2 regions of the Paenibacillus sp. G2S3 genome follow, and region 1 is predicted to be linked to the other one. Evidence: a T-box and tRNA genes for the amino acid it is inferred to sense, from the RefSeq annotation. Region 1 holds a T-box; the other holds one or more tRNA genes.
The links. A T-box is a leader RNA that pairs with one kind of tRNA and senses whether it is charged. The one in region 1 lies ahead of QNH28_RS23560 (valine--tRNA ligase), so its partner is inferred to be a tRNA-Val.

Region 1 (4,431 bases):
TGAGCTGGAGGAGGTTGAACTACTTCCGGAAATCCAGGTGATTCAGCGGGAGGATCGTGCCGAGTTATATGGTCAGCTGTTGCTTACCGGACTCTATCGGAGTGAAGATGACCGAACACAGCGTCTGGAGCACGCCATTCCCGTTGAAATCACTGTTCCGCTTACACGCGTCAGCTCGATTGAAGATATTGGGGTGGAGATCGAGAATTTTGATATCGATCTGCTCACGATGCGCACTGTGAATATAACAGGCGTATTATCACTACGGGGAATCGGTGGTGCGGAGCCTCAACCACAACCAACCTGGCAGCAGGAAGAGTACACAGTTGCCTATTCCCCTCTCAGTGATGACAGAGTAATTGAAGCATCTGCAGAGAACCAAGAACACGAAACTGATGCTCTTTATGAAAATTCACAATGGACCTTTGGTGAGGATGCATCGGAGGTTGCCGTGGAAGAACATGAGCATGCTGAAGCTAATGCAGACGCATCAGAGGCTCCACTGGTCTCGAGTGGAGCTGGTCATTCGTCCCCTATAGTTAATTTCTCATCCGCTCATGAGAAGGACAAGGGCGCGAAAGCTCGGACGCATAGTCTGGATTCGCAAACAGAGGATTCCAAAGCTGGAATAGCGGATTACTGGTTTAAAGCTGAGTCACAGAATGAGGAAGCTGAGGCGTATCAGCTGAATCAAGTTAGCCAGACTAGTGAAGCAGATCAAGAGCAAGAGGCTGAATATACTTTTGCTTCAAGAGAAACCGCTGTTCCAGCAGCTAATGCTGATGCGGATCAAGATATAGCTGTATTTGCTTCTGAAAAGGTGGCAAACAATGAACTTCACGCACAAGAAGAGAATGCGCAGCCGATCAATGATAATACGAACGAAGGCTTAGTTTCTCAGGAGACTGTGCCACATGCTGAGGAGAAACAAGATCTTAAGATTGCGCTAGGAAGTAAGAAAGAAGCAGAGGTTCCCGCAAAAGAACATCTCACCTTCTCTTCATTACTTAGCTCTAGTCGTTCTCGTAAAGAACAAGAGGCTCTCCTATCTGAAGGAAATGCATCGGCTGCAGCGATCATTCCAGAGGTAGGAAATAATACGGAGTGGAAGAGCAGATTCATCACGGGAGCAGATGGTGCTAACTTGTTCCGTAAGGTTCGCCTTTGCATCGTGCAGCGTGAAGAAACGCTGGATACAATCGCAGAGAAGTATCAGCTAAGTGCGCGGGAGCTGGGAATGTATAATCGATTGTCTGGGCAGAGTGTAGAAGAAGGGCAAGTGCTGTACATTCCGTAATGGAATTACAATGCGTACTCACATGATTAAATAAAGCGGCTGTCCCAACAGTAGATTTTTTACTGAGAGACGGCTTCTTTTTCTCTGAAAAATCAAAAAAAGGGGTCAGATGTAGGAGCTTTTACTTGCCCTTGAATCTGACCTCTTTGAATTGTGCTCGCCCACCTAACCGACCTTACCCATCACATTCTCGGCGACCGGTTTGCGACAACAATTAGGGAAAATCTCCCTATAATTCAGAGATAATTGCTCAATAGACTGATAATTAAGGAATTTCTCCCTGAAAATCAGCTGATTTCCCTACGAATATAGAAATTACCTCTTTTTTTAGGGACAAATTCCCTAATTCTATTCATTTAAAGCAATTATCGGCTATAATCAGGGGGTTTTTCCCTAATTAATTAAAAAGAGCAGCTGCTCAATAAGTAGCATTCGCACTTTTGGGAAAGTCCCTTTGTCATATATAAGAAAGTGTAAGTCGAAATTCCGCTAAAAGTCCCGCTGTAATAGCCTATCCAGGTTGACTAGGGGGGACTCAAAATGTATTATGAAGTAAGCAATATCTAAGTAAAGACTGGGAACGGGAAGAGTAGGCGGTCAGCCCTTCAGAGAGCGGAATGCAAGTGCTGTGACATTCCGTAGGATACAGCCACCGAAGTCGCCCCGGAGTCGCCCCTCTGAGCTTATCTTCATAGGAAAGATAAGTTAGGATGTGGCCGGTAGCAGCCGTTATCTGTACGAGTGTCGCGCTAAGCTTCTGAACCGTAGGGTGAGAGAAGTGTAGGTTTATTTTTCATTGGCGCGAAACAAAGGTGGTACCGCGAAAGAATGGCCTTTCGTCCTTTGAGACGAGGGGTCTTTTTGTTTTTTAGAAACCAACTTCAAGTAACTAAGTGGAGGTATCAGAGAATGGCTGACCAAAACAATCTAACAGCGGCAGAGTTGCCGAACCTGCAAGATACAGCGGCAGATGCTGCCGCTGCAAATGACTCTAAGAGCGAAATGCCAACAACGTATGATCCGAAATCAGCAGAAACCAAGTGGTATTCTTACTGGACAGAAGGTGGGTATTTCCGTGCAGGCGGGCGTCCAGATGCAAAAGCATATAGCATAGTAATCCCGCCACCAAACGTAACGGGAATGCTGCACATTGGTCATGCGCTTGATTTTACGCTTCAGGATATTCTGATTCGTACGAAACGGATGCAGGGCTTCGACACGTTGTGGCTACCGGGTACGGACCATGCGGGTATCGCAACGCAGACAAAAGTAGAGCAAAAGCTGCGTGAGCAAGGAATCTCAAGACATGATCTCGGCCGCGAGAAGTTCCTGGAGCAGGTGTGGGAGTGGAAAGATAAATATGCGAACACCATTCATGAGCAGTGGGCTAAGATGGGGCTCTCCCTTGACTATTCCCGTGAACGGTTTACCCTGGATGAAGGGTTGTCGAAAGCTGTACGCGAGGTATTCGTTAAGCTCTATAATAAAGGCTTGATCTACCGTGGCAAACGCATTATCAACTGGGACCCGGCGGCTCGTACAGCATTGTCGGATATCGAGGTTGAATATAAAGAAGTTAATGGTCATTTGTATCACCTGCGTTATCCGCTCAAAGACGGTAGCGGATTTATTACAGTAGCGACCACACGTCCGGAGACGATGCTGGGTGATACAGCGGTTGCTGTTCATCCGGAAGACGATCGTTACAAAGATCTGATCGGCAAAACGTTGATCCTGCCGATTATCGGACGTGAGATTCCGATTATCGCTGATGATTATGTAGACAAAGAGTTTGGTAGTGGTGCGGTTAAGATTACACCAGCTCATGATCCGAATGACTTCGAGATGGGTCAACGTCATAACTTACCGCAGATAAACGTAATGGATGAGAGCGGTACGATGAATGAAGAAGCAGGACCTTACCAAGGTCAAGATCGGAGTGTATGCCGTAAGGCCATCACTGCTGACTTGAAGGAGCAAGGTGTACTGATCAATATTGAAGATCATGTGCATCAAGTAGGACACAGCGAACGCTCTGGAGCCGTTGTTGAACCCTACTTGTCCACACAATGGTTCGTGAAGATGCAGCCGCTCGCTGAAGCTGCGATCAATGCACAGAAGGATGGGAACGGGGTTAACTTTGTACCTGACCGTTTCGAGAGAACTTACCTGAACTGGATCGAGAACGTACGTGATTGGTGTATTTCCCGTCAGCTGTGGTGGGGACATCGTATTCCAGCATGGTATTCCGAGTCTACTGGTGAATTGGTTGTGGCAAATGACGAGGAAGAAGCGCGCCGGATCAGTGGTCTAACCGACTTGAAACAGGATGAGGATGTACTGGATACCTGGTTCAGCTCTAATCTGTGGCCTTTCGCCACACTAGGATGGCCAGATGAGAACAGTGCAGATTTCAAACGCTACTATCCGAACGATGTGCTCGTAACAGGCTACGATATTATTTATTTCTGGGTAGCACGGATGATCTTCTCAGCTCTTGAATTTACCGGAGAAAAACCGTTCTCAGATGTATTGATGCATGGTTTGGTACGGGATTCCGAAGGTCAAAAAATGTCCAAATCACTCGGAAATGGCGTAGACCCTCTTGAAGTTATCGAGAAGTATGGCGCAGATGCAATGCGTTACATGATTTCTACCGGAAGTACAGCTGGACAGGATCTACGCTTCCGCTGGGAAAAGGTTGAGCAGGCGCGTAATTTCGCCAATAAGATCTGGAATGCATCACGCTTCGCTTTGATGAACTTGGAAGGCGTAAGCTTTGAGAATATTGACATTTCGGGTGAGCTAAGTACTGCTGATCGCTGGATTTTGCACCGTCTGAACGAAACTTCTCGTGAGATTACGCGTCTAATTGACTCGTACGAGTTCGGTGAGACCGGTCGCCAGCTGTACAACTTCATTTGGGACGATCTATGTGACTGGTATATTGAGTTCGCGAAGCTGTCACTTTACGGATCAGACGCCGCAGCCAAAGCGAAGACTCAGTCTGTACTTGCCTATGTACTAGACCGCACGATGCGCCTGATTCATCCGTTTATGCCGTTTATTTCGGAAGAAATCTGGCAGCACCTTCCGCATGAAGGGGAGACGATTACCCTGGCTGCGTGGCCGGA
Region 2 (4,431 bases), 2.6 Mb from region 1:
TTTGTAGGTGTAGATTATCGTTATATTATTCCGGCATCAGCCATTTACGGTGGCGCACTTATGGTTGTGGCAGATATTGCAGGAAGGCTGATTAATCGTCCGGCAGAGACAGCACTGGGCATTATTTTTGCAATGATTGGTGTTCCTTTCTTCTTGCTAATTGCGAGCAAAGAGAGGAGAGCCTTCAAATGAATGTTGTTAAATCGCATAAGGCTACAATATGGATTCTTTCTCTCATAATACTGCTTATTGCAGGAGCTATTCTTAGTCTTAATATGGGAAAGGTATCTCTGAACCCACTTGAAGTATTTAAAGTATTGCTTGGACAAGGTCCAGAGGAGCATAATCTCGTTGTTTATAAGTTTCGTCTTCCTCGGATCGTATTAGCGATACTCGTTGGATTTGGGATGGCACTGGCAGGTGCAGTTATGCAGGCGTTGCTGCGCAATGATCTGGCTGATCCCGGCATGCTTGGTATTAGCTCAGGTTCAGGTCTTATGGTGTTGCTGATTATCTCAACTGTAAGCATTCAAGGCACCGCTATAACATTATTACTGCCGTCTATGGCATTCTTAGGTGGTTTGCTGGCAGCAGCTCTGATCTATATTCTAGCCTATAGAAAACGTCGTATGATTTCTTCTACACGACTTGTCTTGACTGGTGTTGCGATCAATATGGGGTTTAGTGCGCTGTCGTTATTCCTAACTTTAAAGCTTGATGATCAGAAGTATGAGTTTGCGCAGCGTTGGCAAGCAGGATATTTATGGGGGGACAAGTGGTCTTATATCAGTTTGCTGGCACCTTGGGTATTGCTGCTATTCGCATATATTCTTTCCAATTTTAGGACATTGAACGTCTTGGTGCTAGGCAACGAAATTTCGATAGGATTAGGAGTCGCTGTAAAGAAGAAATTTTTGCGTCTGGCGATTGCGGCTGTAGGCATTGCTTCTGGCTGTGTAGCGCTCGGGGGCTCGATCTTCTTTATTGGATTGATTAGTCCGCATGTGGCGCGCAAGCTGGTAGGTCACGACTACAAAGTACTTCTACCAACTTCTGCACTTATTGGTGCACTATTGCTGCTTGTAGCGGATACGATTGCTCGAACGGTCAGCTTTAAGTCGGATATTCCCGCAGGGATTATTGTAACAATGCTGAGTGTGCCTTACTTCCTATATCTATTGATGCGTTCAAAATAAATATCAGAGTTCTTTCCAACGTATAAAAAAGCCTTCTTTATGGGTTTTGCCGCGAGCCCTTATGAGGCTTTTAAAAAACAAAAAACCGCGAAGATCCTTGATTATACAAGGCTTTTCGCGGTTTTTAAATTTCTCTTCTTGGACTTATCTTCTGCTATCATGCAACCCCAATGCTTGGTGTACCAAGTAGAATTACGACTGAGTGTTAGTGGAACAGTGTCGCAGTAGACGCAAACTGTGCAATAAAAAATAATGAAACCCACTCATTGTTATCGCATATGAGCGGGTTGTATTAAGCCTATTACTTTAATGCAAAGAAATAATAAGGTTAGTGATTTGGATTTAATATTGCTAATATCTGATGATCTTCCCAACGGCCGTTAATTTCAACATTTTTAATTGCTATTCCTTCTTTATGAAAACCAGCTTTTTCTAAAACTCGCATGGAACCTAAGTTGTCTGGCATAACTCCAGCTTCAATTCTATGTAAATTGAGTATTTCAAAAGCATAATTAACAACCAGATTAACAGCTTCGGTAGTATAACCTTTTCCATTATGTTCTTGGTCTAAGGAATTAAAAAACCCATTGATATCACTCCTTTTTGGGATTATAGCATGATCTGCCCGTTTGTATAATTCGAATAGTTTCAAATAATTAAGTAATAAAGGGGAGTACTGCGATAGAATTGAAAGGATTGTAAGCAGGAAGGGAATTATATATCATTAAAGCGGTATTTAGGAATTGGTTGGAGGGTAGAAGCAATGATGTTTTCCCAGAGGATCAGAAGAACTGATACGAAAGTAAATCGCGATTCGTATCACAGGGGTTTTTAATAGAATGATAAGTGAAGAGAAAACAAAAAAAGCCTTGAAATTCAAGGCTTTTTCGATATAGGACGGATGGGGTTCGAACCCATGACCCCTACCCTGTCAAGATAGTGCTCTCCCGCTGAGCTACCGTCCTGCGACGAATTTCATAATACCATATGATAGAGTAGGATGGCAATTCTTTTTTTACAATCTATAGGGATGATAGTTTACATAGTCTTTAAAATAAGAAAAAAGGGGATGCCCGACATCCCCTTTGCACCATCTTAGATAAAGAACGGAAGCAAAAACAAATCGCTTATTCCGTAAAAAGGAATGCGTCGTGGATAGAAGCGGCGTCTTGGGTAAAAGCCTGGACGGAAGCCAAATTGTCTATACGCCGATTCTTTTGTAGGCATTCCGCTCATTTGTTCAACCATTTCATTGCTTGGAACCGCAAGGGTAACATAATTTTGATCCACATGAGCAATAAAGCCATCAAATGATTGACCGTCAGTCATTGTAACACCAACGTATTTGTTCATACAATTCCAACAGACCTGTTGATGAAAATTTGTATTTGATTCCATGGATATCCTCCTCAATTGTTTAAATCCTGATAACAGTCTATGGCCCTTTGCCTACAACGTTCACGGCGTTTGCCTAGAAGGTAATCATAAAATTGAGGAAATAGGAGTAAAAATTACCCATTATTTGTTTGACGCTGAAACGATTATAAAAGTTGCGTCGTATACTTAGCCAAGTGCTTTTTTTTGGAAATACTGCTTAAGCGCTTATGATAAAATGGGTGGTAATGTACAGTAATTAGATAAAAATTGAAAGAAAAAGGAGCTTGAGATCTTGCCGCAAAATGAGCAGAAAAAGAATTCTTCCTCGCCATGGAAATGGTTAGGGGGCGGGGCGGCGATGCTCCTGTTTAAAGGAAAGGCGATTTTGTCCCTTCTGAAAATAGGTAAAATTGCCGGACCGTTAATTTCAATGATGATTTCGATATGGGCGTATGCTTTGATTTATCCTTGGGGGTTTGCCGTGGGTTTTGTCCTGCTCTTGCTAGTCCATGAATTAGGACATGTAATAGCAGCGAAACGAATCGGGCTTCCAGTCAGCGCTCCACTGTTTATCCCTTTTTTGGGAGCTTTAATTACAATGAAAAAACAGCCGCTGGATGCCCAGACGGAAGCTTATATTGCTTTTGGAGGTCCGATCTTAGGAACCATTGGGGCTACAGCCGTTTTTGGGGCGGCTTATTATATGGATAGTCCACTTCTCTATTCCTTGGCTTATATTGGTTTTTTACTTAATTTGATCAACTTGCTGCCGATTCACCCGCTTGACGGTGGCCGTATTGCTACTGCGGTTACGCGTTGGCTGTGGCTTGTGGGTCTAGTGGGCGGTTTAGCCATCATCATCTATATGCGTTCGATCTTATTCTTTATTATTTGGGCATTATTTGCTTATGATCTGTACAACAAATATGTTAAGAGACGTACAAACAATCGCCTTTATTCTGTAACCAACAGTTTCTTAATTCCAGTGGAACCACTCAGAGATGCAGGCTACATGATTCCAGGACCTGAGCATAGAAGAGATTTACCTTTTACCACTTACAGTGATTTGGATAGACAGCAGTATGTTGGGGTGAGATGGGATCAACTGAACTACATTGGTAGAGCTACACTTCCGCAGCAATGCATAATTGAAAAGGTACGGATCTCGCAGCTAGAGCCTGTGACCCTGGAGAATGGGCTTCATCTTAAGATGAATTGTGATATCAGCTATTCAGTCTACGAGAATGATAAGTATTACGATGTGCCAGCCAGCTCACGCTGGAAATACGGTATTGCTTATTTTGTATTAGCTGGATTTCTGGCAGGAATGATGTATATGGTTCATGCCGTTGGAAATGTGAATCTTTAAAGGGAGGAATCAGGCAATGAAGTCCTCCAATGGTTTATAAAGCTCCTGAACCGTCAAAGCTGTAATGAGAATAACCGCAGTTGAACGGTGAAAGGAGTAAAACCATGCCTAAAATTTTGAAATGGGAAGTCGGCGTTTCTCTTCTGTTGCTGATGATTGTGGTAGGGTGTTCCGAGGCGAAGCCAACAAAAGTTATGGAAATCAATGAGATGACCAACCTAGATGGAAAGGCGAAGGGTCAGTACCCTCCATTGTCGCCAGTGATGCAAGACACATACAATCGTTCGATTCCTGAAGAAGTATATTCTGTAGATTAGGTAGCGACAGAAGATGATTTCTCATGTTCAGGCTTTTCTTTCTAGTCAAATTTTTATATAATAGACAACTATCGTTGGATACATAGAGAGAGGAGCTTGGGACTAACATGGCGGCAGAAATCTTACGGGTAACTACAGAGGAACAGCTTCAAATGGGGCTGGATATTCGTAC

Region 2: it has a tRNA-Val gene. The T-box ahead of QNH28_RS23560 (valine--tRNA ligase) is inferred to sense a tRNA for this amino acid. The anticodon was not compared.

What each region holds. Positions count from the first base shown of each region.
Region 1 is NZ_CP126095.1:5,340,662-5,345,092, reverse strand. Features, by position in the region: gene QNH28_RS23565 (LysM peptidoglycan-binding domain-containing protein) at 1-1,297, shown strand, start outside; T-box leader at 1,865-2,144, shown strand; gene QNH28_RS23560 (valine--tRNA ligase) at 2,300-4,431, shown strand, end outside.
Region 2 is NZ_CP126095.1:2,715,505-2,719,935, forward strand. Features, by position in the region: gene QNH28_RS11695 (FecCD family ABC transporter permease) at 1-192, shown strand, start outside; gene QNH28_RS11700 (FecCD family ABC transporter permease) at 189-1,196, shown strand; partial or broken gene QNH28_RS11705 (GNAT family N-acetyltransferase) at 1,525-1,782, opposite strand; tRNA gene QNH28_RS11710 (tRNA-Val) at 2,090-2,161, opposite strand; gene QNH28_RS11715 (phosphatidylinositol kinase) at 2,292-2,594, opposite strand; gene QNH28_RS11720 (site-2 protease family protein) at 2,866-3,942, shown strand; gene QNH28_RS11725 (hypothetical protein) at 4,047-4,259, shown strand; gene QNH28_RS11730 (GNAT family N-acetyltransferase) at 4,367-4,431, shown strand, end outside.